3 regions of the Peribacillus sp. NPDC056705 genome follow, and region 1 is predicted to be linked to each of the others. Evidence: riboswitches for the same ligand, from Rfam matches in the RefSeq annotation. Region 1 holds a riboswitch; each other region holds the start of a gene.

Region 1 (10,097 bases):
ACTTTCATCGGGACTTCGATGGAATTCGGAATCAATCCGCTTAACACTTGCAAAAGAGTGGACTTACCACATCCTGATGGTCCCAACAATAGTACCTTTTCTCCTATATCTAACGATAAGGATAGGTCCTTGAAAACCAAAGATTCATCACCGGGATATTTCATTCTTAACTTCTCAACTGAAATGATTGGTTCCATGGCCCTCAACCTAATTTTGATCCAGTTCTGCATAATCTTTATTTGAAACCGGACGAACAAGATTAGTTACTCCAGTCGCTTCCAAGACTTTAACTAGATAATAGGCAGTCACACCTGCAAAGAAAATGGAACCCACAAACCTCGCTATCATGAATAAAGATAGATTCCAAGTAGAAAGCGCACCAATTTCCCCGTATGCAAAATCCATTAGTACGGATGCAAAGCAGGAAGCTACCGCAGCTAAAACGGCCACCGACATATTGAATTTTTTATATTTGAACCCCATGAACACCAGTTCCGCGAACAAACCTTGGACCACCCCATATAACAGTACGGTCAGCCCCCAAGGAGAACCTAGAAAGAATTCCCCGGAAGCTGCAGCAATCTCCGCCAAAAGTGCCACACCCGGTTTCCGTAAAATTAAAAAGGCGACGGGACCAGCTATAAACCACATTCCATAAATAAGTTGATCCAGATGTAATCCTAATGGTTTAACAGAATAGTAAATCGAACCCCAAAGGATATAAACGATTCCAAATGCTACCGAAATCACGATCGTGACTAATATATCCGTTAATTTCAATCCTTTTTTCATTATTTCATTCTCCTTTATACTTCCAGTGTTTCCTGGTGCACAGGCCATGTCTCTAAACGATAAGCCATTTCCCAAAATGAGTATTCATATTGGCTGCTAAGGATAAAATGCTCTTTCATCCTCTCCTTATCTTCGTCCGTTACTTTTTCAGCAATCTCATCAAGCCTCGCAATTTGTTCTTCCACCAAAGTGCGGAACCACTCTCCTCCGTACGCCGCTATCCATTCTTGATAAATCGGCTCTTCGGGTATGCTACCTTGCAGCTTTTCACCTATTTCATAATACAGCCAGTAACACGGCAAGATGGCTGCAATAACATCACCTAAATGTCCCGAATAAGCTGCACGATACATATGGGAAGTATAAGCATAAGCAGTCGGGGCGGGTTTGAAATTTTGCCTTTCTTCTTTTGTGATGCCTAATCTCTCAGAAAAATTCTCATGAAGCTTCAACTCCGCTTCATATGTTCCTTGTGCATGGCCGGCAAGCCTGCTTGTTGTATGTAAATCTGTAGCTTTGACTGCCCCTAAAGCTTGAACCCTGGCAAAATGAGATAAATAATAGGCATCTTGCATGACATAAAAACGAAAACATTCCAATGGCAATGTGCCATCTCCTATTCCTGCAACAAACGGGTGATTAAAACTAGCTTCCCAAATATGGTCAACTTCCCGACGGATTTCCTCTGAAAACTTCATGTCCATTACCTCCAAATAGTATTTTTCAATGAATCTTACAGAAAAAAACTTTTATCACCCCTTTTTTTGCAAACAAAAAACCACTTTCTTAAACGTAAAGAAAGTGGTTGTACTTGAAAAAATACAGAAACGTATCGTTCCAGACCCCACTTCCCTACGCTGGTATAAACCAGATCAGGTTCTAAGGGTCTTAAAGTCATACTCTAATCTCAGCTTCTGCGGTAAAATCAACTTTTACCTATAAAGCACCCCTAGTGGTACAAATTGTATATTTAATTTTCATTTGCCTTTATATTAACACGATAAATCCAATTGTCAAACGTATTAGAAAAAGTTTTCAACCTAATGCTTTAAGTTTACTAGCCTTTCAATCTTGCATAACCACCCAACTATATTGATTAGACCATAGTTAATCCACCATTTACGGAAAGTGTTTGCCCCGTAATATACCCTGCATCTTCCGAAACGAAATAGGCAACAGCACTGGCAATGTCCTCTGGTTGAGCTAGCCGGCGAAATGGAATCGCTTTTTCCAAGGCACCTGCTATACCTTCATTGTATGAGCCTATTTCTTGAAATAGGGGCGTATCTGCAGGACCTGGCGCAATACAATTGATGTTGAGTTTGTGACGTGCCATTTCTCTTGCTATCGTTTTTGTGAAGGCAATCACCCCTCCCTTAGCAGCCGAATAAACTGCCTCTCCACTTGATCCTACTCTAGCTGCATCAGATGCAATATTTACTACCTTTCCATAACCATTTTCAATCATGAGAGGTAAAATTTCCTTGCAAGTATGGATCTGCCCAAGTAAATTAATATCGATAATCCTTTTCCAAGTGCTAGGATCGCTTTTTAAAAAAGGTTCCACCTTATCCCAGCCTGCATTATTAACCAATATATCTATTTTATGATAATGATTCACTGTTTCTTCAACGGCTTTTTTAACACTTTCTAATTTCGTTACATCACAATGGACCGCCCTGGCTTCAAAACCCGAATTTTCGATTAAAGAAACCGTTTCCTCAGCATTTTTATGATTTATATCAGCCACGATGATGTTAAAATTGCGAGAAGCCAATTTTTTTGCAATCTCTCTGCCAATTCCGCTTCCGGCACCGGTAATAAATGCGATTCTTTTATTCATCGTATTTCCCTCCACTTTCACCATTTAGTCAATATGGATTTATTTAAACTGCTTATATCTTGTCGACTAACTTTTCATTTATCATTTCCCGGAGCCGGAATTTCTGGATTTTCCCGCTTGCCGTACGAGGAAAGTCATCCATTATTTCAAGAAGTTCAGGCCAATATTGTTTGGCCAAACCCTTTTGCGAGAGAAATTCCTGCATGGAATCCATCGTGATCGGGCTCTTCCCCGTTTTCATGCTGATACATGCACATGCTTTTTCCTGAAGACGGGCATCTGGAACTGCAATAACCTGAGCGCTAGAAATATCCGGGTGTTCATACAATACATTTTCTACATAAGCGACTGGAATATTTTCACCGCCACGTATGATTATGTCTTTGTTTCTTCCAGAAATTCGAATATATCCTTCTTCATCAATGAATGCCCGATCACCGGTAATGAACCATCCGTCACTATATACAGCTAAAGTATCCTCGATCCGTTTAAAATAGCCGACAAAAAGAGCCGGACCCCTTACTAATAAAGAGCCTTCTATATTCGGGGCACAGACCTCCCCTTCAAAATCTACGACCTTTAGTTCCATTCCCGGAAACGGAATTCCGTCGGTATTCGTCAGTTTTTCTTCTGGATCTTCAAGTCTCGTCAAGGTTACCAAGCCATCTTCCGTTTGACCCCACCCTGACAATATCTTGAACGGGACTTTTTCCATGGCTTCCTTTACTAAATGCCTGGGAATCGGGGCACCTAAAGCTACGAAGACTCGTAGCGAATTAAGGTCATACCTTTCTATCCCCTCCATTTGAACCGTATCCTGCAGAAAAGGAGTAGCTCCGGCCGTAAACGTTATTTTCTCCCTCTCTACCCATTCAATAAACTCTTTCGGATTCCAAATGTCTTGATAGACTCCCGTACCTCCAATATGTGTAGGGAGCCTAACTCCATAACCAAAACCTGTTTGATGGGCAAACGTTGACGCCATGAAAAGAACATCATCAGATGTTAAATGTAAGCGATCAATCCAATAATTCGTTGATATACAAAGAGTATTATGGGTATGCATAACTCCTTTTGGACTTCCTGTGGTTCCCGAGGTAAAGATAATTTCAGTCACATCATTGGGGTCAAGTGTGATTTCATCCAAAATGGATGAATCAATCCGGTCTTCCCAAGGTTCCTCAAATAAAGAGGAGAGCAGTTTCATCCCATTCGGCGCTCTGTCACCCATCACGTATATATGTTTCATTGATGGCCATTGATGACTTAGTCTTTCAATCATATCAGGGTAATAAAACCCACGGAAATACTCTGGTACAACAATCATTTTAGATTCTGCCATCCCAACCATATAGCCAATTTCCCTATCTCGATAAATTGGTATCAATGGATTGCTAATGGCACCGATTCTTGTAACAGCATAATGCAAGATTATAAATTCATTCCAGTTAGGCAGTTGAAAAGAGACAACATCCCCCTTACCCAATCCTATATGCAAGAGACCCAAAGCGACCCGATCGACCAACTTACCAAGCTGCTTGTAAGTAAAACTGCTTTTTTTATCGATAATCGCCATCTTATCTGGATGCTTTACTATAGCATCATTCAAATAATCCAAGATGGTACGATTTGGCCAAACGCCTTTATATTCCCCCACATACTCCTGAGTCAAAATCGTCTCCAATTTCACCAGTTTTAATCCCCCTCATCAACCTCTGAATTTTTTAAAATCTACAGGCCTCTTTTCTAGGAAGGCGTTCTTTCCTTCTTCCGATTCTTTTGTATTGTAAAACATCGCTAAACTGCCCATCGATAGTTGAGAAATCCCTTGAATGTTGGCACTATCTGCATTAAAGGAATATTTGAGCATTTTTAGCGCAGTAGGACTCTTATCAAGGATCTTTCTTGCCCACTCCTCTGCTGCCTCGTGCAATTGTTCCGAGGCAACGATTTTGTTCACAAGTCCCATTTCCTTTGCTTCTTGTGCAGAATATTGTTCACATAAATACCAGATTTCCCTTGCTTTCTTTTCTCCGACAATTCGTGCTAAATAAGCTGAACCAAAACCTGCATCATAACTACCGACCTTTGGCCCACTCTGGCCAAATTTTGCCGTGTCAGATGCAATGGTTAGGTCACAAATGACATGCAGGACATGCCCGCCTCCGATGGCAAACCCATTAACCGCTGCAATGACCGGCTTAGGAATGTTGCGGATCGTTTGGTGCAGCGTTTCGATTTCCAGTCCCATTCCGCCTCCTAAACCACCCGAATGATTATATCCTCCTTCTTCTCCCTTTTCTTTTTGATCTCCACCTACACAAAATGCCTTCTCACCTGCTCCCGTCAGAATCACGATACCAACACGATTATCATCCCAAGCGTCGCGGAAAGCCCAAATTAATTCCTGAATGGTTCTGGCACGAAAAGCGTTATAAACTTTAGGTCTGTTCATTGTTATCTTTGCAATCCCACCATTTTTTTCATAGATTACATCTGTTAATTCCATCGTTTTCATTCCCTTCATTATCTTAGTGATTTGCCTTGTATCCCATCATTTCACTGTTAATTACGAACTTAATCGGTACCCAATACGACTGTGAATAATTTGAGTTTCTTCGTAATAGTTTACGTTTCAACAGAATGCAAAAATACCAATCCATTGGATTAATGAGAACGGAACTCCTTTCCTATAATGTCCTTTGCAATGACCATCATATTGGCTTGAGCAGTGCCATCACCAATTTCCAACCCAATCACATCACGCAAGCGTTGCTCAAGAGGCATTTCCTTCGTATAAGCATAATGACCATTCAACAGTAAACATTCATGGATAGCTTCTACACTATATTTAGGACCTAACCACTTAACGGAAGCCGATTCTTTACTATGATTCAGCCCTTGGTCACGAAGCCAAAGGCCTCGGTAGGCTTGCCACTTCACCAGTTCTAATTGGGTATGGTGGGTCACAAGTGGGAAGGAGACCCCTTGATATGTCGCCAACGGTTTACCAAATGAATGCCTGATTTTCACATATTCGATGGTTTCATCAATACTTTGTGAAGCGGTGCCCACACATTGCAGACCTATTAACAGCCGACTTAAATCGAACCCATTCATCACTTGGGAAAACCCTTTATTTTGAAGACCGATCATATACTCTTCCGGAATCTCGACATCTGTTAAATATATCGAACCTCTTCCAATGGGGATATTCCCCATGTCCGAGTACCCTCTACATTCAACACCCGGAATATCGGCAGGCACCATGAAAGCACTTATCCCACGATTTCCCCATTCAGGTTCCGTCTTTGCAAATAAAACAAAGGCATCTCCACACATAGCTACACTTATTCCAGACTTTTCTCCATTAAGCACATACTTATTTCCTTTATGTACAGCTGTTGTTTTAATTCCGCCCGCATCCGTACCGGCGGAAGGCTCCGTAATGGCAATGCCAACAATTTTTTCACCACTTGAAATTTGGGGAAGCCACTCCTTTTTCAGTTCCTCGCTAGCGTGATTATTGATAATTTCACCGATTAATGCATTCAACATCACCGCGTAAGTTAGATTGAAATCACCACGGCCTATCTCCTCAGCAGCTATCCCCGTTGTCACACAATCCGCACCGCTTCCGCCATATTCCACTGGAATCCGAAGGCCATTAACGCCAAGTTCTCCCAGATTTTTCCACAAGTGTTTTGGAGTAATCTCTTCGCGATCCCATTTTGTATAATGTGGAAGCAACTCTTCCTTCGCAAATTCTTTCAATATTTTACGAAAATAATCTTGCTCTTCCGTAAAAGAAAAATTCAGCACATCATTACCCCCTTGATTAATTACTAATTTATCTGAACCATATTTAAAACATTCTACGAAACATGAAACCTCTTACATGACAAACTATTATTGCAAGTTGTGTGCCAACTTGAATTCGCTACAAATTTGGCTATAGTTTCCAAAACCTTTCGCATCTTTGCATTTTTTCTCATTTCTGCAAATCAAATTTGCGAAACTTCACAAAAAAACACACACTTTATAAGTGTGCCCTAATGGTTACCCTGATTACATTTCATTGGATGATACTGCTATTTCAATTTGTATTTGGCAATTTTCCTATATAAACTAGCAACATGAATTTTCAGCTTTTGAGCTGCTAAAGAACGATCACCTTCCGAATCTTTCAATGCTCGCTGAATGGCGGATTTTTCAGCATTACCTACAACTTCATCCAACGTACCGGACATAGAATTATCCATCGATGAGGGAACCTCCATTATGAAATTAGGTGTAAAATATAAAGAATCCAGAGTTAGAGTCCCTCCATCTACGATATTCATTCCGCGTTCGATTATCGCTTTGATTTCACGGATGTTACCAGGCCAATCATATTGGATAAGCCAATCTTGGAGTTTAGGATCAATTTCTTTCACATTGGACCCTAACTTGTTATTGAAATGCTCGATGAAATGATATGCCAGAGGAAGAATATCTTCGTGCCGCTCCCTTAAAGTAGGAATTTTCAATTCAAAAACATAAAGTCGATAATATAAATCTTGGCGGAATTTCCCTTCTTGAATAAGGGTTCTTAAATCTCTATTCGTCGCCGCGATAATACGTATATCAACATTTTTAGTCCCCGTCCCCCCTAGTCTTTCCACTTCCCTTTCCTGTAAAACTCGTAATAGCTTTCCTTGAGCCTGATAAGGCAATTCAGAAATCTCATCTAAAAACAACGTACCATTTTGGGCTAATTCTATTTTTCCAGGCTTACCTTCTTTTTTCGCCCCGCTAAAAGCGCCAGCTTCATAACCAAAAATCTCCGATTCAAATAATTCATCTGGAATCGCGGCACAATTTACCGGCACAAATGGCTGTGCTTTTCTTGTACTCAAACTATGGATCGCTTGGGCAAAAAGTTCCTTTCCCGTTCCCGTTTCCCCTGTAAGCAGTACTGTTGAACTGCTTGTAGCAATTTTGGCGGCAAGTTCTTTTACCCTCTCTATCTCCTTACTCTTTCCAACAATCTCTTCGAAGCTATATCGACTTTGAACCACGGAATTTTTCTTGGGTTTATTCTTCTCCAAGGATTTGGAAAAATACACCAAATCACTGTATTCCAGTTCGTCTTGTCTGATGATTATGGTATAAATGGTAATACCTTCTTGTCGAAATACCCTTATAAAACAAGAGTGTCCACTGATCACACCAGAAAACACATGTTTGTGGGCAAGACCTTTCAAAGAAAAGTTGGAAGAAGTATGAATGACTCTCTTAATGGACTTTCCTATCAAATCAGTCGGCATCATCATGAAATATTCATAAAAATCAGCAGTTGCGCCTATAATTCTTCCATTTTCATCAACTTCAATTGATCCCCAATTCCTTATGACGTTTTTAACATTTTCCATTCACATCACCTAATACCTTGATTACTTAAAACAAAGATTACAACTTGACCCTTAATGACTTCAATTCCTGCCTGATTAAAGCAAGTCACCTTTTGCGTAACCCAATCTCTATTCAAATTAATATCGATAACCTCAAGTTCCGCTGAAATCATGTCGCCTATATGTACTGGATGATAAAAGACCAATTCCTTTTGTAAAAGTATACAGGCACTACCAGGGAGCTTTTCACTGATCACTTGAGTGATAAGGCCTTCCGTTAACAAACCAGGTACAACCGGCTTGCTGAAATTACTTTTCCATGCTTCTTTATTCACTTGATAAATCGGACTGAAGTCTTTTGTTAATTCATTACATAATTTTACGTCAGATTCTTTAAATGTACGTTGCATACTAGCAACCTGGCCAATGAACAAATCAGTGATTGTTAAACTCATAACACCGCTCCTTGTTTTTTCAGAATATTCAATTTTAATATAATACTAACTATACATAACTTTCCAATCAAATACTATAAAATGGGAGTTCGTTTGTGGTTTTACTCGTGAATTGTTTTATTTACCAAAAATCGCCTATATGTCAGGGAATGGTCTGGATAACTTCGATGGCACGAGGATACATCTCCGGAAGGAAGCCGCGAATCGTTTCCAATGCATCGGGATTTGGCCGGGCCTCACCGTAATCATTAATCGTGTACTCATATTCCGCTACCCGAAGCAGTGAACGGATGACTTCGACGGATTGAACAAGTTCACCCAAATCACGCTGTACATGCAGGAATCCATCAACTCCGATAGAGTCTGCCACTTTACAAGCTACTTCAACGGCAAATGCCAGTTTAATATATCCACGTACGCCTGATTGGTGAGCAGGCTGTTCTGCGATTCCCGTCATTGGATACAAGCGGTTTGCCGCCTCCACATTGTTGTATAAGAAGACACGATTCCAAGGAACCAGGACATCATTGAATACAAGCAGGGCATCCATTTCCTCATAGCGGGAGGCCAGTGGATGGTCAAACATCGAGCGTGTTCCGTCCTGCATTGGTTCCCGGCAGATTAATGCGCAGTCCAGGCGTATCGATCGGCAGTGCAAATGCTACCGCGTGACGTTCATCGCCTGGTGTGAATCCTGGGAAAGAATAGATAATCACCTCATCTGTAATCGGTGCCAGGGTTGCTAGCACCTTTGCACCGCGTACAAGTATTCCTTCTTCTTTTTCCTCAACGGTCCCTAAGTGGGTATATGTTTCTTTTTGTTCATGAGATTGCTTGCTTCGATCATTTTGAGGATTAATGATTGCATGCGTCAAGAATAAATCGTTGTCACGAATATAGGCATAATAGTCCATGATGTTCTTTGACCAGCCTTTGTTGTATTTATCAAGAAACCAGGAGTTATGTGCCATGGAAGTGACCACGACATTTAAAAAGTCCGGCGTTCTCCCCATTAGTCCATATGTCATCCTTGTATACACTTCAAATAATTTACTTCTTTTTTGCAAATCCTCCGATGTCTTCGGGAATAAGAAAGCATTATTGACACGTTCCCCAGTTTCTTTGCAAATGTGAGTGATTTCATCTTGATATTCCGGGTCATGTTGAATGTCATACAACCGCGCAATTTCTTGTATCGGCTGCTTAAAAATTGGCTCATTATAAATATCCTCAACCACTCTTCCAGAAAGCCAGACTTCTGGCTTTCTGGATTTAATTCTATTAATATATTCTTCACCGGTTTTAATGCCCATAAGAAACCCCCTTATTTTACAAGTTGTTTAGCAGACCCCATTTTCCCTCGATGAAAGTAAGCGCTTCTAAATCTTCGAAATGTAACTCCTGGATCTCACCGATGAACAATACATGATCACCAGCCTCAAACTCTTCCCTTGTTCTCCCAGTCAATTTAAAGTGTTCCCTGCTTATTGCCCGCAAATTGCCCTGCAATGGATTCTTGTTCATCCGACAATTTATAAATGGTAAAAGATTTATCTTTCATGCTAGTGCAGGCTTTTGCTTCATTATGAATTGATACTAAAGCGAGCGGGGGAA
Region 2 (10,097 bases), on a different contig from region 1:
GAAAAATCTTTAGATAGCAATTTTTACTCACCTACTGCTTTCATTTGTCACTCTTCTTATATTTAAAGTAGTGACCATCCTTTAATAAAGTTGTCTTGAAGATGGAAACTATGCTACTCCAAAACATACCCACACGCAAATAATCAGATTTTGTTAACATAAAAAAACCGATGTCCCTTTAGGGGCCATCGAGCCTTTTTTGAAAAGCTTCCATTACCTTTTATTAAGTGATTGACTTCTATCCAAGTCATGATGCAATTGTGCTGCTGGAACCTTAGGGTTAGGAATCTGCCCCTTTGCAACTGGTTCAGCAACATAAACAAAATCTCCCGTACCATCTGGAGCGCTTCCTGTTGCCCAAAGGCCGTCTCCTTTTACCTTCTGACAAGTTCCAGAATTCGTACGCTTCCGATTGAGATTCCATTTCCGCTTCCAGTGGGAATGAAGCGGGAACGACTACGCCATTTTTTTCTTCAAGTTCTGCAATGGCCGCCATCCATTGATATTGGTGGTAACGATCACGGGCTAACATTTTACGGAAAGTAGCACGGACCCCTTCATCTTTGGTCATATGGTATAAGCGGGCCACTTGAAGGCGTCCTTGGCTTTCAGCATGGAGATTCGATCGCATGTCCGCTAATAGATTTCCGCTCGCTACAATATAAGATCCGTTCCAAGGCACCCCATTTGAGTTGGTTGGCAGTCCGCCAAGTCCGCTTACGAGCAAATGCTGGGGATTAATTCCATCCATGATCGCTGCTGTGGCAGGATCTTTTGCAGCTTCTGCCTGATCTTCCGGAGAAGCGCCATCAAGTAATTGACTAATGAGCGAACAAAGCATCTCTACATGTCCAATTTCCTCTGTACCAATATCCATCAGCATATCCTTGTATTTTTCTTCTCCACGGCAGTTAAAGCCCTGAAAAAGATATTGCATCATGACAGTCATTTCCCCAAACAGTCCACCTAACACTTCCTGAATTTGACGTGCAAGCATTGATCTGGCTGCTCTACCTTAACTTCAAATTGCAATTCTTTTTGATGACGGAACATATTAACTCCTCCTTTTATTAATAGTTGACTTTCTAGGTTTTTATTACCCGCCTGCCCATGCTTGAAACATGAATCCAGTTATAACGAACAGTAATTAGAAAAAGTTTACATGCAATCAACAATGATCATTGAACTAAAAATCCAAGGATTATTTTAGGATTATGAATGGATCACTAATAAGATTTAAAAAGATCCATATACCTGTCTATAACTTTACAATACAGGGTACAGTAGAAGAACCATATATAGGAAAACCAACCACATTATAAAGAAACTTAAAAGGAGGATGGAAAATGGATTTCAGGCCCCGAAATCAAAGAAATCAATCCATTTCAGAATTACGATATACTTATTCCGCTCGTAATCTATGGTCCGGTTTTCTATTCGGGATCGGATTGGTGGCATTCATCGATGAGACCATCTTTCATCAACTATTAAATTTGCATCATTTCTATGACAAGTCCACATCCAGCATTGGACTTGTCTCGGATGGTTTATTTCATGCCCTAAGCTGGTTCGCAACGGTCGGGTCTCTGTTCATGTTCGCTGACCTTCGCCGCCGAAAGGGATTATGGCTGAAAAGGTGGATAGGAGGAGTTTTGCTTGGGGCAGGTGCTTTTCAGTTATATGATGGGACCATCCAGCACAAGCTAATGCGTCTCCATCAAATCCGTTACAATGTCGATATTCTCCCATACGACTTGATTTGGAACATTGCAGCCGCAATCATGATACTGATCGGCATTACCATCGTCATTCTAACAAGAAGCAGCTTACTTAAAATGAAAGAAGACGGCCGCCATGCACAGTAATGGACATATTCATGATAATGGAACTGGTTTTGAACCGATTTTATTGATTCTTTTCTCACTTGTTATAGTTATTTATATCGCAGCTGTCGTATTTTCGAATCGCCGCTATAAAAAATGGCCCTTATACCGTACTTTCTTTTGGATTCTTGGCACCATCTGTGCAGCCTTTGCAATTATAGGTCCCATAGCAAATCGGGCGCATATGGACTTCACCACGCACATGGTTGGTCATTTATTGCTTGGAATGATTGCACCAATTCTACTCGTGCTTGCTGCACCTATAACTCTTGCACTGCGAACACTTGATGTACAATCAGCAAGACGACTTTCAAAGTTGTTGAAAAGCTGGCCGCTGCGAATTTCAAGTCATCCAATCACTGCTTCCACGCTTAATATTGGGGGACTCTGGATCCTTTATACGACTGGGTTATATGGGTTGATTCATCACAATTCTCTTCTACATGCCTTGGTGCATTTTCACGTGTTCATAGCCGGCTATCTATTCACTGCGTCCATGATCTATATGGACCCTGCGCCACACAGGTTCAGCTTCATGTTTCGAGCTATCGTTTTTACAATTTCACTGGCCGCCCATGATATCCTTTCTAAATATATTTTTGCCCACCCTCCAAGCGGAGTCACCAAGGAACAAGCGGAAAATGGTGGAATGCTAATGTACTATGCCGGTGATGCCATTGACGTCGCACTAATCTGCATCCTTTGCTATCAATGGTTCAAAGCCACCCGGCCTAAGGGTTCATTTGCCTTGTAGGAAGGACGGTTCCATGATTCCTTTGGTAAACTCCATGTTTCTGTTTATTCATCCAGCATTTGGCTCATACTAATTTTTGATAAAAAAAATTTAGGATGGAGCTGAATGGAAAATGGAATTCGAAGCTAATAATTCTACTGAAAATGCTCTTCGTGATTATAAAGCTGGAATCGGTGTCTTTACGCATAAAATGCCTGATCTCGCAGAGAAATTCAATTCATTTACGGAAGAGTGCTTTAAAGAAGGTCAATTATCCCAGAAAGAAAAACAGCTTATCGCACTAGGAATAAGCTTATATTCTCAAGATGAATACTGTATTATCTATCATACAAAAGGATGTCTTGATCAAGGCTGTTCCGAACAAGAAATTCTTGAAGCCATTGGCGTGACCGCAGCATTTGGCGGAGGAGCCACCATGAGTCAGGCTGTAACCCTCGTCCAGGAATGCATCCAGGAAATAAATCAGATGAAACAATAATAAAGAAGGGATAGGAGAGTTGGTCCTATCCCTTCTTTATGTTCTTAACAAATGCTTTTAATGACTCATATTGTTGTTATTTCCTTGTGCCGGTGCATACGAATTCAACATTTGTTGCATATCCTGCTGCGCAAGCTGTGGAACTTGGTAGTAATGATGTTTGTTTTGATATATCGAAATCTCATATGCCATTTCAATGCAGTTCGGAACGGAATCTGCAAATACGCGGCGAACCACCGGATTCGTTATTTCAAGCGCTGCCATTGCTTTCATGGATGCTGCAGACTTGACAGCTCCAAGCATCAAGCCTGAAATGCATTCATCCGTAATTTCCGAGACGGATTGCAAAGGTTTCTTTGGCTGCGTTGGTGTCAATCCATATATAAAATCGTTATCTTGATTCATTTTGTAGCTCTGAGTCCGTTTAGAAGGATCCTGGCCCGTTTGGAAGCACTCCAATGAGATATTATATTCATCTTGGATGAACTGATATTGACGATCCATGATGTCAAGTAATTCCTGATCCTTGATATGCTGACGCAAAAGAGTATACGTGTTTAAAGTACCAATCGTTCCCGACAACACTTCATGTACATCGAATACTTCGTGACCACCGTGATTCATTTGTGGGGGAATGGCACCCGTTTGCATGTTCTGGTGTACTTGACCTTGTTGATATTGGTTTTGCATTGTATTTCCCTCCTCGTTTTATCAATGATGCGAACAAGTTTAGTATGTTGAACCCCAACTGGATTATTCAATCTAAACTCTTCCAAGAAGACCAATTAAGCTGCAGACATGTTTTCTGTATAAAAAAAACGTGACGTTTTAAACTATTAACACATTTATTTCAATGGGAGGATTTCTAATGACATATAAATGCTTCTATTGTACTGATGAAACGGAAGAAAAAAATCCATGCCGTAACGTTTCAAGTTACTGACATGGATAGAAATGAAATGCTCTGTGATGAATGTTATCAAGAAATGCTACAAGGAATAACCTGTTAAGTATCAAACAGCATTTATATTTTCCAACTTTGCTTTAATGAATGAGCATAAAAATATCCCCTTAATCATGTTGACTTTGTGATTGAATGCCCCAGCATGATTAAGGGGATTAGATAATGAAAGGACAATTAAGGCATCACTACCATTGCAGACTTTCGATTAAGTAGCACTTTGTACATTGCTGACTATAGTCATGCTTTACAAATTCATGAATACAATTCTCCCGAAAAATGTTCAGCTCTCTTTTCAGCTGTTCCAATTGAGTTTCCAACTGTTTCATTTCAACTTTTATCTGGATTACCCGATTCATCGAATTCTCCCTCTCGTCGGAATCATTGATAGATTTCCCCGTCCGTTTTCCTGAATTCATTCGCTTTTTCTTTAAGCCCTTCATCGATTACCGACTCAAAACCCAGACCCTTTTCCTTCGCCAGATCACGGATGTCCTGGGAGATTCTCATACTGCAGAATTTCGGGCCGCACATTGAACAGAAATGGGCTGTTTTGGCACCTTCAGCCGGTAGAGTTTCATCATGATATTCGACCGCCCTTTCAGGATCGAGGGAAAGATTGAATTGATCTCTCCAACGAAATTCGAATCTAGCCTTCGAAAGGGCATCATCCCGTTTTCTTGCATGCGGATGGCCTTTAGCAAGGTCAGCTGCGTGGGCCGCAATTTTATAAGTTATGACCCCTACCCGAACATCCTCTTTATTCGGAAGTCCCAAATGCTCTTTCGGTGTCACATAACAAAGCATGGCAGTTCCAAACCATCCAATCATGGCAGCTCCAATCGCAGAAGTGATATGATCGTATCCAGGAGCTATATCCGTTGTCAATGGTCCCAGGGTATAGAATGGTGCTTCTTGACAGACTTCCAGCTGCTTATCCATATTTTCTTTAATCAAATGCATCGGTACGTGACCAGGTCCCTCCACCATGACTTGAACATCGTGCTTCCAAGCAATCTTCGTCAGTTCCCCAAGTGTTTCCAATTCAGCAAATTGTGCCTCATCGTTTGCATCTGCAATGGATCCAGGACGAAGGCCGTCACCTAATGAGAAAGAGACATCATACGCCTTCATGATTTCACAAATCTCTTCAAAGTGAGTATAGAGGAAACTTTCTTGGTGGTGGGCCAAGCACCATTGTGCCATGATGGAGCCCCCTCGGGAAACGATTCCCGTAACTCGCTTGGCTGTCATGGGGATGTATCGCAAAAGGACACCAGCGTGTATGGTGAAGTAATCGACACCTTGCTCAGCCTGCTCGATTAATGTATCCCGGAAAACTTCCCAATTTAAATCCTCCGCGACTCCATTCACTTTTTCCAATGCTTGATATATCGGAACCGTCCCAACTGGCACAGGTGAATTTCTGATAATCCATTCCCGGGTCGTGTGAATATTCTTCCCGGTGGAAAGATCCATTATATTGTCTGCACCCCATCGTGTAGCCCAAGTCATTTTCTCCACTTCAGCTTCGATCGATGAACTTACAGCCGAATTCCCAATATTCGCATTTATTTTCACATGAAAATTACGTCCGATGATCATGGGCTCACTTTCAGGATGGTTAATATTTGCCGGAATGATAGCCCGCCCGCTAGCTACCTCTTCTCTTACAAACTCAGGGGCCACATTTTCCCTGATCGAAATGAACTCCATTTCTGGAGTAATGATACCTTTACGGGCATAATGGAGCTGGGTCACGTTTTGCCCTTTCACTGCACGCAATGGTTTTCTTTTCAAACCCGGAAAAACTTCGGCATTGGATTGTGACTCAACTTTTTTATACCCGTTATCTTCGGGCTTTATTTCACGGCCATCATACTCTTCAACATCTTCCCGTTCCAGAACCCAGCTTCGTCTAATCGGGGCCAGACCTTTTCGAATATCAATGGGATAATCTGAATCCGTATAAAAACCGCTTGTGTCATAAACTCGTAAAGGCGGATTCTCTTCTTCGCCGAATGACCCTGTAGTCGGACTTAGCTTAATTTCACGCATAGGTACTTTAATATCGGGTCTAGATCCTTCAGCATACACTTTTTTACTCCCGGCAAAACTGGACATAATTGAAACGTTCATGTCATTTACAGAATTACTCATCATGATTTCATTTCTCCTTTTTAAGTTCATTTAAAAAGGACAAAATCCAATCCATTTCGCACGAAAAAGCCAGATCTCATATTTAAGACCCGGCTAACGTTAGTATGACTACAGAAATGACCAATTGAAATGTCATTGTTTAGTAGATTCTAACTTCCCCACGCTGGTATGAACCAGATCAGGTCCTGAGGGTTAAGAAGCTTATGCGCTTCTCTCTCAGCCCAACTTTTATTGGACACCCCTAGTCTGAATAATTTAATTGATTACAGGGTAACTATATATCACCCTTTTCATTCTGTAAATAATTTGAAAGACCTAATATTTTCATTACAACTCTCCAAAATCTGTTATTTGGAGAGTGCCATTAATTAATTCCCCAAGCTCTCAAGAATTGGGTAAAGCTCCTCTAAATGCTTGATTTCATAGGTCGGAATCACTTCATTCCGTTCCTTATCATGGCGATTTATCCAAACTGACTTTATGCCTACCCGTGATGCTCCAAGGATATCGGTCATTAAATTGTCTCCGACCATCAATACTTCATCCTTATCAAGCTCCATGATTTCCAAAGCATGCTCAAAAATGGAGGCATCTGGTTTACCTCGTCCAAAAGCGCCTGAAATCACGATTTGGTCGAAATAAGGAACCAGTTCAGGGGTAATTTCAAGTTTGGTATTTTGCAGTTCAGGAGATCCATTCGTAAGCAATAGCAATTTGTACTTCCCTTTTAATTCATCGAGAACACGGAAGGTCTCTTCATAGATAAATGGCTTTTTGCGTCTCTCGGCCGGGAAACGTTCTGCCAGTTCAAGCCCGAATTCCTGATCATCGATCCCTAATGCCTTCAAACCTCTCGTCCACGCTTCTTTCCGATAAGCCGGTGCAATCCCGGCCATCTTCCGGAATTCATCATGATCATCCTGAAAGTTTCCCCATAATCCCTCAAATGGGTTGATTCCGATCATTTGAGTGAATGCATATGTATCGTAAGAAGAATAAAGCTCACGTGCTTCCTTTCGCACAGCCTCTTCAAACTCGACGACATTCAGGCCATATTTCTCCTTAGCCACTTCGCATGTGGCCACAAAAGCCTCTTTTACACTTTTCTGATCCCAAAGTAATGTATCATCTAAATCAAAAAAAACTGCCTTCAGCAAAATGTCCACCCCTCTTCCCCTATTATTGAATTCGTAGAAATTACACTATTACAATAATAAACCACAACCAATAAAAAAAGAATAACTATTCGGAAAATGCCTTCCTCTTTCTTAAAATAAGCAAAAATGACTTACCCCTTCTGGTAGGAAACCTAATATAGTCCCTTTATCATCTTTTAAATACATAAAGCTTTCCATTACTGGCAATCTTGAACTTTGGACCATTAAACCCCCGTCGTATCAGCTCTTTCCTCATATATACCATGAGGGCGGCATGACTCACGATCAGAACATCCCTGTCCCCCTTTGCTAAGACCTCATCCAATACTTTATTGATCCTTCGCTCAGCGATCTTAATTTCCGCCCTTGTCTGCTTGTTGATTACCGAGCAGCAGCGGATCCAGATTGCCCAAAGGATGAACGGCAGCTTAACCTTTCCTTTAAGTGGAGGGGAAGGTATTTCCCGCAGCTCCTCCATCCGATGAACCGTACCTGGATAGATATGTTCCGCTGTCTTGACAGCTCTCGACATATCACTGCAATAACATTCCTGCCATTCCTCCACACCAAACAAAGTCGTTCCGTAAATGATATCCGCTGCATCATAGTCCTCAAACCATTGCCTCATATCATCCGCCGTAACAGGTCTCCCAGTGGGAAATTCATGTGCCACCTTAAAATGCCGTACCAAACCAATTTTCATATATTCTCCTTTTTAACTTTTAAAATATACATTTCGTTTTCTTGTAAAAGTCCTTATCAATATATTACCCTATGTAAAACCATAAAAATATGTATGGTGCACCATAAAAAACCTTACTGATCTCTTCTTGACATTGTGTATGTCTAAAAACTCTTACGGATTGTCTCACTATCAGCATTTGATTATGATGGCATCAAAAAAAGAGAAAGCATTTCGCCTTCTCCAGTTTTGGTTTATTCTATGAATTGAAGTTCCGTTATCGTACATCTTTTCCTGAATTTATATTTCCCGCTCAAATCACTGAATTGATAATCATTGAGGGATTTCCCCAGTTGTTCCTTTAGCTTATCCACAGTGATTGATTCCTCTATTATCTCTTTCCAATTTTCCTTTCCTATTAACTCTTCGAACGGAATTGTAGCCAGGACTTCATCATATATCTGGATACTTTGATCGATGCCGAAGCTGCCATAGATACTGCCATTTTCATCAGCAAAGATATGCTCCGATTCCAATTCTTCCACCAATACTTCTAGATATTCCTTTGACTTAACAGGCTTAATGGCAATCTCTGCTTCCGCCGTTACAGGTCCCAATCTCTTATCGACGATCTCTATCGTCAATTTAACGTGAACGGGCGGATACCCAAACCCTTCACAAAGTTCTGCTGCCGAATTATATACCATCCATACATCCTCCTTTTGTCACTATCATTATATAATAAAAATACTCCATCTCATTACCCAAAACCCTTATTCAAGTTCACTTGGCAATGCATCTAATTATTAAATCAACTCTTCTTTTTGAGTCATATGCTCCTTCATCATCTGAAGGGTCAATCGTAACATTTCCGAAAAAATCAGTGTAATCCTGATTTCTTCCGTTCAAAGGCATAATTACCATTCATATTTCACACCCATTTTATACGTTTATCCATAATACACCATTACCTATTTGCGAACATATCCAAAAATTCCAATGCATCTCCATGCATTGGAATTTTTATAAGCTTAAGATTAAGGCTTTAACACCACTTTAATGCATTCATCTTCGTGATCGTTAAAAATTTGATAAGCTTCACTCGCTTTTTCGAGAGGGACTTTATGAGATATGATTTCCGTAGGGTCGAACTTTCCATCCGTGATTTCATCAAAAAGTTTTGGCATGTAGTGAATGACTGGTGCTTGCCCCATTTTCAGGTTAATGTTCCTTTCAAATAAATTGCCTAATGGGAACATATTATATTTGGATCCGTATACGCCAGTCAGTTGGATCGTACCGAATTTACGTACGGCGTTAAGTGCAATCTCGATCGCGCTTAACGTTCCGCCCTGAAGTTTCAGCTTTTGCTCAATCGCCTCGATCGTTGATTTCTTGCCATCCATCCCCACACAATCGATGACCACATCGGCCCCGCCTGAAGTGATTTCCTTAATGTAGCTGCCCATATCGTTATACTCGTCGAAGTTATACGCCTCAACCTTATTCATCTGTTTTGCCTTATTGAGCCTATAAGGAAGATTGTCGATTGCAATGACCCTTTTTGCGCCTTTCATCCAAGCGAACTTCTGAGCCATCAAGCCAATCGGCCCACAGCCAAGTACCGCTACCGTATCATCTTTCTTGACGCCAGCATTCTCTACACTCCAATATGCGGTTGGCAGCACATCGGACATGAACAATAGTGCTTCATCTTCAAGTTCACATGACTTTGGTATGACAAACGGCATGAAGTTTCCATATGGGACCCTTAAATATTCTGCCTGCCCGCCTGGATAGTTCCCATATCGTTCCGTAAAACCAAAGTATCCGCCTGTATCCACCGCTTCATTTGGGTTGGAATTATCACATTGGCTCTCCATATCATGTTCACAATAATAACAGTGCCCACAAGATATGTTAAAAGGCAGGACAACCCTGTCCCCTTTTTTCACCTTCGTTACTTCCGGACCCACTTCTTCAACGATGCCCATCGGTTCATGGCCAATGACATAATCCTTA
Region 3 (10,097 bases), on a different contig from region 1:
CCGGGTTGGACTCATAATATCTTTGTGTGGTCCGCTTTTGATGGTTTCGAACTCGACACCATACTTCTTGGCCAGCTTCTCGTAGTTATACCCATGCATGATGACTCCTAGTGAACCCGTCATCGTTTCCGGGCTAGCATAAATCTTATCGGCTGGTGCAGAAATATAATATCCGCCTGAAGCCGCCATTGATCCCATGGAAACATAAACAGGTTTTTTCACTTTCTTGATATCTAGGATCTTGTCATAGATCTCTGCACTTTCGACGACACCGCCGCCTGGAGAATTTACCCGAAGGATGATTCCTTTGATATCATCATTTTCCTCTGCCATCTTCAGCTTATCCATGAAGGCACGATGATTATATGTTGCTGAACTAAGTAATGAGGCTTCTCCTGTATCTTGAATCGTGCCCTCTACATCAAATACGGCAATTACATTTGAGTAATCATCACCTTCTATGACTTCCTCGTAAAATGCACTTTCGGAAGCAAATAATTCATCAATGATATTTTCCGTATCCGCTGTAAATAGAGTCGTAGCCGCCCCAACAGCAATTGAGACAAAAAATAAAACGGCTGCGATTCCAAGTGCCGCCCAACGCTTTCCATTCATCTGTTTTCCCCCTTAAATATATGTATCCTTCTTACCATACGAACTAATGACGAAAATGTTTCATTCCATGATAAACTAAGACATATAAAATTGTAGCAAAGAATCCTCAAATTGGAAATGCATTGGTCCATTTTGTACAAATTGCATTTATCGTAAACAGGATAAAGAAAGCCCTTTCATCACCATACATACTAGGGGGGAACATGATGAACACTCGAAGGAATATTTATTTTTTCCATGCACCGAATGCAGAGATGATTAGCAAGGTAAAATACTTGTCAGACTTGGCAAAGCAACATTCGTATGAAGTCATCCAGGATTTCACGAAAGCAAACATCATCGTAAGCATCGGTGATGACGGCACATTCCTGCAGGCAGCCCGGAAAACCGGTTTCAGGGATGACTGTTTATATGCGGGCATTTCCACCACAGGTAACTTGAATATGTATTGCGATTTCCATTTGGAAGACAGTGATAAAATGATCGATGCCATGACAAAAGAGCAAATCGAGGTCCGTAAATACCCAACCATCGCTATCCAGTTGGACGATCAACCCTCCTTTTATGCCCTTAATGAACTCAGTATCCGGTCTTCCATCACCAAAACGTTCATCATGGATATCTTCATCGATCTACTCCATTTTGAAACTTTTCGCGGGGACGGAATCATCATTGCGACTCCGACTGGAAGCACCGCCTATAATAAATCGGTCAATGGATCCGTTGTCGATCCCCTCCTCCCTTGCTTTCAAGTGAGCGAGCTTGCTTCCGTCAATAATAATACATATCGGACCCTAGGTTCCTCATTTATTTTAAGCGGTGATAAGACGTTGACCGTCCACCTTGAAGAAAACGGACCAAGCTATCCGATCATCGGAATGGACAATGAAGCACTAAGCATCAATCATGTCGAAAAAGTAAAGGTCCGGTTAAGCGGTAAAGTCATCAAGACTGTTAAATTAAAAGACAATTCCTTTTGGGAAAAGGTTAAAAGGACCTTTCTATGAACTAAAAAAGGTACCGGGTATGGTAACCGGTACCTTTAAATATGATAAAAATCTTTCGTATTTTGATAAAGGATTTCATAGACATCCTCAATCGGCAATCCTTTAATCGAAGCAATCTGGCGCACACTGTCATGCATCATGCCGGGATGGGTCCATTTCCCATTAAAAACCCCTTCAAACGGCCATGGTCCATCCGTTTCAATCATCATCAGCTTAAGTGGGTATTCCGAAACCAATTCCTGTATTTCCCTCTCATAACAAACATCAGGTGTAATCGAAATGCGATAGCCCTTTTCGGCCATTCTTTCGACTGTCCGGATATCGCCTTTAAACCAATGAAAGTGTGCCTTTGTGATTTGATGCTTATCCAAAAGGTCGCAAACGATGGGTGCATCGTCATGTACGGCATGAAGGATAACCGGCTTTTCAACCTCTTTAGCTAAGGTCAGGAACCTCTCCAGTATCGCTATATACGCTGACTTATCAATATCGGGATTTTCCTGCCTTAAATAATAGGGCAGCCCAACCTCACCTATGGCAACCATATCTTGATGATGTTCCCGCATCCAGTTCAAAAGTTCGTTCACTTCTTCATCACCTGGGAGCGGCTGCTCTGGATGAAAACCAAAGGCAGGCTTTATTCGTGAATCCTTCAGTGAGAGCTGATAATTGTTAATCGAAGAAACCAAATTCATGGAAACAGTCAGCAAGGATTCCATATGAACCTTTTCCATGTCAGTCAGAATCTGCTTCCGCTTAACAACGTCATACCGGTCCAAATGGATATGACTGTCGATGATCCTCAAGTTCAATCGCCTCCCTTAAGTAGAAATAGTTGGCTTCAGTGCTGCATATAAGTCTCTCTTCAAATGAAAAAACTCATCACTAAGAAGCTGTTCTTCACTTCTTGGCCTTGGAAATGGAATTTCCACTTCTTTGATGACAGCAGCCGGTTTTGCTGATAACACATAGATTCTATCTGAAAGGAAAACCGCTTCATCTATGCTATGTGTAACAAATAGCACCGACCTCCGATTTTCTTCCCAAACCGACAATAGCCATTTTTGCATTTGCAATCTTGTCAGTTCATCCAAGGCAGAAAAGGGTTCGTCGAGGCACATCAAGTCCTGTGGACTTAAGATACTCCGGATGAATGCGGCCCTTTGCTTCATGCCTCCAGATAATTCATGCGGATATGCTTTCTCGTACTCTTCCAATCCGGCTTTCATCAAAAGGGATTTTGCCTTTTCTTTATCTCTGACCCCAGCGAGTTCACTTCCAAGCAAAACATTTTCCACTACCGTCCTCCAAGGTAAAAGGGAAGGCTGCTGAGGCATATAGCTGATATGGCCCTTTAAGCCATTTATCTTTTTGCCACCCAGTGAAATGATTCCCTGATCTGGCTTCAAAATGCCGCCAATCAAGTGGAACAATGTACTTTTACCGCTGCCTGATGGCCCAAGGATCGTGACAAATTCCCCATCATCCACATGGAAGTTCATATTCTCCAATATATTCTGTTTACCATCGAAAGAATAGGAGACGTCTTTAATTTCCAGATTCATCCCTTTTCCCCTCCTTTCTCTTCCAAGAAACTACGTATTTCTCCAGGAAAGTGATGATTCCAAAAAAGATCAGGCTCATGCCCATGATGATGAAAATGGCAACAAACACTCGATCTGTCCTGAACGCTGAGGAAGCGAGAGTCATATAAACACCAATCCCCGATTTTGCCCCGAGCCATTCCGAAATAACCGCCCCCATTACACTATAGGTCGCCGAAATTTTCAGGCCGGAGAAAATGAACGGGATTGAGTGAGGAAGTTCCAGCTTCCAAAATAACTGGTTTTTTCCCGCTCCCATCATCTTGAAGTAATGCTTAAGTTCGTATGGTGTCTGGCGAAAACCGTCCAATGATGCAACCGCAACCGGAAAAAAACATACAAGCGATATCACTATTAACTTAGGCAGCATGCCAAAGCCAAACCAGATCACCAAGAGCGGCGCCAAAACGATGATGGGTATATTTTGTGATAGTATGAGCAGAGGATAAACCGCATCCTTCACACCTGGAAATAGGTGTAAGATTGCCGCAATCAATAAGCCGATGCAGCTTCCAATAAAAAAACCCGACAACGCAAGCTCGGTTGTGGATATAAGGTGTCCGTAAAGAGTGCGGGACGACTCAATTCCTTCAATGAAAATGGCCGATGGAGCCGGTAACAGCCATTCTTCGACTTTCAATAAAACTGTCACTGACTCCCATACTATCAGCAACAATAATAAAAGAAAGAAGGGAGCCCCCTTCTTCCAAATTCCCCTTCCGTTCATGCCCGATATTTCTCCGTTAACGTATCCATCGTAATCCCGCTTGGCTGATATAATATTTTCACTTGGGAAATGACATTCGGCGAACCTATTTCAATCATTCTTACATTCATTTTTTCTATCACGGCAAAAAGTTCGGAAAGCTCACCCTCCATTGTCGTTTCAAGCGGGTGAACCTCATACTTGACACCTGATTCTTCAATGATCTTGATTGCTTCATCGACCATGGGGATGACATTTTCCCCTTTAGGAATGATCTGTATGCTAATTAATGAGTTGGCCATTGTATTTCCTCCTATTTTGGTAAAAATTCATTGGTAAATGCCTTTTCAGGATCGAAATCACCTTCAAGAAGCTTATTTTCAGTCATCCAATCACTGTAATTCTTCCAAATTGCAAGCTTTTGCTCACCCCATCGCGGAGCATCATCCTGATACTTGTCTGCAAGCCACTCCTGGCTTTTCTTCACTAGTTTTGCATCAAGATCCGGTGCAGATTTGATTAATATGTCCGCTGCATCGTCTGGATTCTTGATGGCAAACTGGTACCCTTTCGAAGCTGCATGTACGAATGCTTTAACAGTCTCCGGATCTTCTTTTATCATCTTTTCATTCGTAGTCAATACAGGCGTATAGTAATCAAGCTTATCAGAGTATTCGGTTAAGTAAACCATATTAAGCTTTTCATTACGCAATTCAGCCTCAACGCCTGTCCATCCATAATAAATCCAGGCAAAATCTATATCCCTTTTAACAGAAGTGAAAAAATCCGTGTCTCCTGTATTGACTATATCCACTTTATTTACATCGGCATTTTCTTTTTTCATGAGTGAATCAATGATGGCCTTCTCAACCGGAGACCCCCATCCACCATACGTTTTCCCTTCAAAATCCTTGGGAGTTTTAATGTTCTTTGCCTCAGGTGAAGCGAATCCCGAGGTATTATGCTGGATGACGGCAGCTACCGAAACAATTGGCACGCCCTGCACGCGGGCCTGCGTTATGCCCTCCTGGTAACTCACGCCAAATTCAGATTTCCCTGAAGCGACAAGCTTATCAGCTCCGGCTTCACCTGGCATGATGATTTCCACATCAAGACCTTGTTCTTTAAAATAACCTTTTTCCTTGGCTACATACAATCCAGTATGATTTGTATTCGGTGTCCAATCGAGCACGACCGATACTTTTTTTAATTTTTCATTTCCTTCATTTTTAGATGCTTCTTCTTTTTCATTAGTTCCGCCTGCACCGCATCCAGCCAAAAGGAACAACGAAGTTAACAGTGGCAAGAATTTATTCAAGTCATTATCCTCCTACACATCATATAAGATCCATATGCCGGAACCATAATGGGGCTCCAGGGTTTATTCAAATACTGGATGGAAAAGCAAAAAACGCCCGAAGATGGATTCGGACGTTAACATACAAAACAGAAAGTCAGTAATAATATGTTCCCTCCGCTGGCATCATCCAGATCAGGTTCAAAGAGTCAGCATCTAAAGGATGCAATCTCAGCCAGCAGTACTGGCCCCCCTACATTTCTCGCACATATGAACTTTTCTCTTTCATTATATCAATTCATGGGGAAAAAGGAATAGTAATTTGCTTCTTCCCGCTAATCGGAAGGGTATTCCTGCACTCTAGGAATTCTAGCAAAACATCTTTTGGAATGAAAGCAAAAAAATCCCGCCTCTTTTCATTCCAATCATTCTCGGCTGTCACGTTCCAAATAGTCAATTTAGAGCTTGCATTCATATAATGAGAATTATATGTAAACATTTTTGTTTACCGGTTTTATAAACCGTTCATTTCATAAGTAAAAGGTGGATATGATCATGATAAAGATTAATCACAAACGGTTAGATGTCAGTCAAATCCAACCAGGAGTAGCATCTGCTAAATCACTTGAAATTGTCCAATTGCTGGCGGAGGATTCCAACGTTTTTGAATATCGGAACTTTAGAATGTTTAATTTCGAGATACAACTGAGGAACCGGGTCATTGCGGCAGCTATTGCGTTGGATAAAAGTGATGCAGAATTTTCCACACTTGAGGAATCGGAATCCAATAAACAATATTGGCACCTTTCAAAGGATGGCACCTTTACCCTTCAGCCAGGGGTTCTCCCTCATGCTGCACTCGTTGACATTTTCATAAATGGAAGGCTTTATGCTTTTGAATGCGGGACTGCAATAGTCATCACTTTTTTAAAGGGCATTTTGGATTTGATCGGCCCTAGGAATTTCGACGACCTTTTTTCAAACCTAGTTTTATATGACTGGGACCCTCCACAAAATATGGAACTCATTATTCATAAAGGAAGGGATTATTCACCAGGTGATTGCGTTTACTTCAAAAACCCTGATCACGACGAGGCAACTCCTGAATGGCAAGGTGAAAATGCCATATTATTAGGAAAAGACCTCTTTTATGGCCACGGGATCGGGATTACCAGTTCACAGGGAATCATCGATGAATTAAATAGCAATAGAAAGCCGTTCGCCACCATATCAGCATTCCTGACAAATCATATCATTTTCCTGGATAGTTCCTTCTATAGTCAATTCCAACAAAATATCCCACGTGCAAAGTCCGATCACAGTCCTGTCAGCCTTTCCAATTGTATTGTATCAGAAATAGGTTCTAGTTTTTACCTTTCATGACCCGGGCATTTTCCCCTATACCGGCATAAAAAAATGCTGGGAGAGAAATCTCCCAGCATTTTTTGTTATTCACGCACCAATATTCCCCTTGCCTTTGAACCTGCGGGCACTTGCCTGACCCCATTTCGTTATGGATAATGTATAAACAGCCAAGGCTGACCATATGAACAAAAAGGCTAAAAGATGTGCTTTGGTAAAACTTTCATGATAGACGAATACCCCGATCAATAAAGATAAGGTCGGAGCGATATACTGAAAAATCCCAAGCATCGATAACGGGATCTTCTCAGCCCCTTTCGCAAAATATAAAAGAGGCAATGCCGTGACAATCCCGCCGCCCACCAACAGCAAGCTTGTGCTTCCCTCTGTAAAGAATTGCATTTCGGATTGGTTCATCAAGTATATCAGGTAACCCAGGGCAAGAGGCGTTACCATCATCGTTTCAAGTGTCAGCCCGATCGCCGATTCGGCCTTGATCATTTTTTTTGCCAGACCGTATAATCCGAACGTCATGGCCAAAACAAGAGAGATCCACGGGATGGTGCCGAAATGAATGCCAAGGATCAAGACTCCGATTCCTGCAAGCAGGAATGAAATGATTTGGGCCCGGCTCAGTTTTTCTTTTAAGACTATCACTCCCAATAGTACACTCACTAGCGGATTGATATAATATCCAAGGCTCGTGTCGAGGATCCGTCCTGAGTTAACGGCCCAGATGAACACTCCCCAATTAGCTGTAACAAGCAGTGACGCCGTTAGTAATGCCGTAAAGAGTTTGGGATTTCCCATTATGTTTTTGACATAATCAAGAAACGCTTGCCATTTTTTCATGAACATCAATAAAACCAGCATGAACACGAAAGACCATAATACCCTCTGAGCTAAAATTTCTGTTGCACCGACTCCCTGAAGGAACTTCCAGTAAATCGGCACGACTCCCCACATCATGTAAGAAAGGGCTGCATAGATTGCCCCTTCTTTTTGTTCATCCACTTTCATAACAAGCCTTCTTTCCATTTACATTCCTTTATCTAATTCCATCTAATAATTTTCTTTTTTTGCAACTGTTATTTTTTATCATACATGATTTTGTCATCGATGACCGTCATGACCGCCTCTGCTTGTAGGAGATCATCCGGCGCCACAGCAAAAACATCCAGATTAAATACGGTAAAATCGGCATCGTACCCTTCTTTGATCACACCTCGGTGCTTTTCCTTGCCGATTGCTGCAGCGCTCCCTTTTGTATACAGTGAGAAGGCCTCGTACACGGAAAGCCTTTCGCCCAAGCCATATACGGTCGGGTCCTCGCTGTTGATTTTCATCCTTGTGACAGCAGCATGAATGCCCAAAATTGGATTTAATGGTTCAATGGGTGCATCCGACCCTCCCGCACAAATGATGCCCAACTTCAAATAGGTTTTCCAGGCATAGGAGGATTCCAGTAGATCGGCTGGAACCTTTTCTTCCACCCACGGAAAATCGGACGGGACGAAACCCGGCTGGATATCAAAAATTACCGGCAGCTTTGCCGCCCGCTCCAACAGCTCCGGCCGGACAATCTGAGCATGGATGAGCCGGTCCCTCTGCCCCATTTTCGGCGGGAGGGCCTCTACTGCATTCAGGACGTATTCAAAAGCGAGATCGCCAATCGCATGTACAGCAATCGGCATTCCGGCATCCCTTGCTTTTTTCACCCATTCCTGAAGCTCGTTTTCAGTGAATATCGCGACTCCATTCGTATCCTTTTGATCTACATAAGGCTCGCTCAACAGAGCTGTGCGTCCGCCCAAGGAGCCGTCGGTAAATATCTTCATGCTGTCAAATTTGATATATCGCGTACCTTTCTGATAGCCGCCTCCTGCTGCCAGCATGTCTTCAAACGCTTCGTGATGGACGAGCAAATTGGCGCGAAAGGCCATTTCCCGGTCCTCGATAACCGATTTAAACGCCTGATATGTCGGCATGAAGCCATTGTAATAATAAAGGTCCTCGGTATGCCCCCCAGTCAAACCTAGCTTATATGCGTCTTCTATGGCCTCTATGAGCGCGTTTTCGATATACTCTTGATCAATCCCGGGAAGGCTGTCTAAAATAAAGTTCTGCGCTTGACTTTCTTTAAATAAACCATTTAAACGCCCGTCAGGATAACGGCAGACCACCCCGCCTGAAGGTTCTTTTATATCTTCTTTAATATCCGCTTCCAATAGGGCGCGGGAATTGACCACCAAGGCATGACGGCAAATCCTTTTCAATACGATGGGATGTTCTGTCGATATCTCGTCAAGCTCATCCCGTAATATCAATTCAGGACTCGGCCATTCATTTTCATTCCATCCTTCGGCAACAATCCACTTTCCAGCCGGGGTTTTTGAGCATTTTTCCTTCAAGGATTTCAAGATGGCCTCCCTGCTATCCATCAAAGAGAGGTCTAAACGAAGCAGCCTTTCACCATGCCCGACCAAATGAAGGTGACTATCCACTAACCCCGGCAGCATCGTTTGTCCATTTAAGTCGATTTCCCTGGAAATATTGCCGGCATATTCATTTTTCAAATAGTCCTGGCTGCCGGTATCAACAATTACCCCCTTTTCAGTGAAGACAGCCTCCACTCGATCGTTTTCTTTAATCATCGTATAAATCGACCCATTGAACCATAACGTTCCCATTCCGGCTTTACACTCCTTATTAAATGATTGTTACTGTGCAGATATGCAGTAAGTGTACCATCTCATATCACGGATTCCCATATTTATGCTTTTATCCAAGTACCTGTAATAAAAAAACGCCAGCCGTTACGGCTGACGGTAATGCTTTCAATCAATTGTTAAGGAGTGCTTCTTCCCTTTTCCGTAAATCAACCCGTTTGATTTTACCTGATGTCGTTTTGGGCAGCTCTTCTAAAAATTCGATTTTCCTTGGATATTTATATGGGGCAGTCAATTCCTTCACGTGCGTTTGGAGCGTCTGGATCAACCCTTGGCTGTTCGGATCGATATCCTCCATCAAGACTACATATGCCTTGACCACATTTCCCCTTATTTCATCAGGGCTTGCTATAACAGCACACTCTTTAACAAATGGATGCTTCACGAGTGCATCTTCCACTTCAAACGGTCCAATCGTATATCCCGAGCTGATGATGATATCATCAGAACGACCCTCAAACCAGAAATAACCATCTTCATCCTTTTTCGCTTGGTCGCCGGTAATATAATAGTCCCCGCGGAACTGCTGTGATGTCCGCTCCGGATCTTTAAAATATTCTTTAAATAGAGCAGGTGTATCTACATGTACGGCAATATCCCCCACTACGCCAGGAGAACAAGGTTTGCCTGAATCATCAATGATTTCCACATGGTTGCCCGGAGTCGGTTTCCCCATGGAGCCCAATTTAATATCCATGCCTTTCGTTACCCCTACCAATAGGGTATTTTCAGTCTGTCCATAACCATCACGCACTTCAATATGGAAATGGTTTTTAA

Evidence for each region. Region 1 has a riboswitch for thiamine pyrophosphate ahead of tenA (thiaminase II). Riboswitches for the same ligand answer to the same signal wherever they lie in the genome.
Region 2: it holds a riboswitch for thiamine pyrophosphate, as region 1 does, so the genes downstream of both, thiC (phosphomethylpyrimidine synthase ThiC) here and tenA (thiaminase II) in region 1, are expected to answer to the same signal.
Region 3: it holds a riboswitch for thiamine pyrophosphate, as region 1 does, so the genes downstream of both, ACFRAK_RS03775 (ABC transporter substrate-binding protein) here and tenA (thiaminase II) in region 1, are expected to answer to the same signal.

The regions. Positions count from the first base shown of each region.
Region 1 is NZ_JBHTYI010000021.1:24,953-35,049, reverse strand. Features, by position in the region: gene ACFRAK_RS20110 (ABC transporter ATP-binding protein) at 1-197, opposite strand, end outside; gene ACFRAK_RS20105 (ECF transporter S component) at 208-792, opposite strand; gene tenA (thiaminase II) at 807-1,490, opposite strand; TPP riboswitch at 1,625-1,753, opposite strand; gene ACFRAK_RS20095 (SDR family NAD(P)-dependent oxidoreductase) at 1,889-2,635, opposite strand; gene ACFRAK_RS20090 (AMP-binding protein) at 2,688-4,325, opposite strand; gene menB (1,4-dihydroxy-2-naphthoyl-CoA synthase) at 4,344-5,144, opposite strand; gene ACFRAK_RS20080 (acyl-CoA dehydrogenase family protein) at 5,303-6,457, opposite strand; gene ACFRAK_RS20075 (sigma-54 interaction domain-containing protein) at 6,727-8,049, opposite strand; gene ACFRAK_RS20070 (MaoC/PaaZ C-terminal domain-containing protein) at 8,055-8,483, opposite strand; partial or broken gene ACFRAK_RS20065 (4-hydroxyphenylacetate 3-hydroxylase family protein) at 8,632-9,796, opposite strand; gene ACFRAK_RS20060 (flavin reductase family protein) at 9,813-9,950, opposite strand.
Region 2 is NZ_JBHTYI010000004.1:14,904-25,000, reverse strand. Features, by position in the region: partial or broken gene ACFRAK_RS06865 (manganese catalase) at 214-1,053, opposite strand; gene ACFRAK_RS06860 (DUF2243 domain-containing protein) at 1,347-1,865, shown strand; gene ACFRAK_RS06855 (cytochrome c oxidase assembly protein) at 1,855-2,637, shown strand; gene ACFRAK_RS06850 (carboxymuconolactone decarboxylase family protein) at 2,750-3,115, shown strand; gene ACFRAK_RS06845 (spore coat protein) at 3,173-3,805, opposite strand; gene ACFRAK_RS06840 (hypothetical protein) at 4,265-4,435, opposite strand; gene thiC (phosphomethylpyrimidine synthase ThiC) at 4,458-6,239, opposite strand; TPP riboswitch at 6,375-6,489, opposite strand; gene ACFRAK_RS06830 (HAD family hydrolase) at 6,605-7,393, opposite strand; gene ACFRAK_RS06825 (histidine phosphatase family protein) at 7,563-8,096, opposite strand; gene ACFRAK_RS06820 (hypothetical protein) at 8,330-8,782, opposite strand; gene ACFRAK_RS06815 (zinc-dependent alcohol dehydrogenase) at 9,113-10,097, opposite strand, start outside.
Region 3 is NZ_JBHTYI010000002.1:275,148-285,244, reverse strand. Features, by position in the region: gene sppA (signal peptide peptidase SppA) at 1-615, opposite strand, end outside; gene ACFRAK_RS03800 (NAD kinase) at 822-1,622, shown strand; gene ACFRAK_RS03795 (TatD family hydrolase) at 1,658-2,428, opposite strand; gene ACFRAK_RS03790 (ABC transporter ATP-binding protein) at 2,444-3,187, opposite strand; gene ACFRAK_RS03785 (ABC transporter permease) at 3,171-3,953, opposite strand; gene ACFRAK_RS03780 (thiamine-binding protein) at 3,950-4,234, opposite strand; gene ACFRAK_RS03775 (ABC transporter substrate-binding protein) at 4,246-5,250, opposite strand; TPP riboswitch at 5,385-5,494, opposite strand; gene ACFRAK_RS03770 (protein-glutamine gamma-glutamyltransferase) at 5,785-6,612, shown strand; gene rarD (EamA family transporter RarD) at 6,682-7,611, opposite strand; gene ACFRAK_RS03760 (amidohydrolase) at 7,680-9,281, opposite strand; gene mbcS (acyl-CoA synthetase MbcS) at 9,433-10,097, opposite strand, start outside.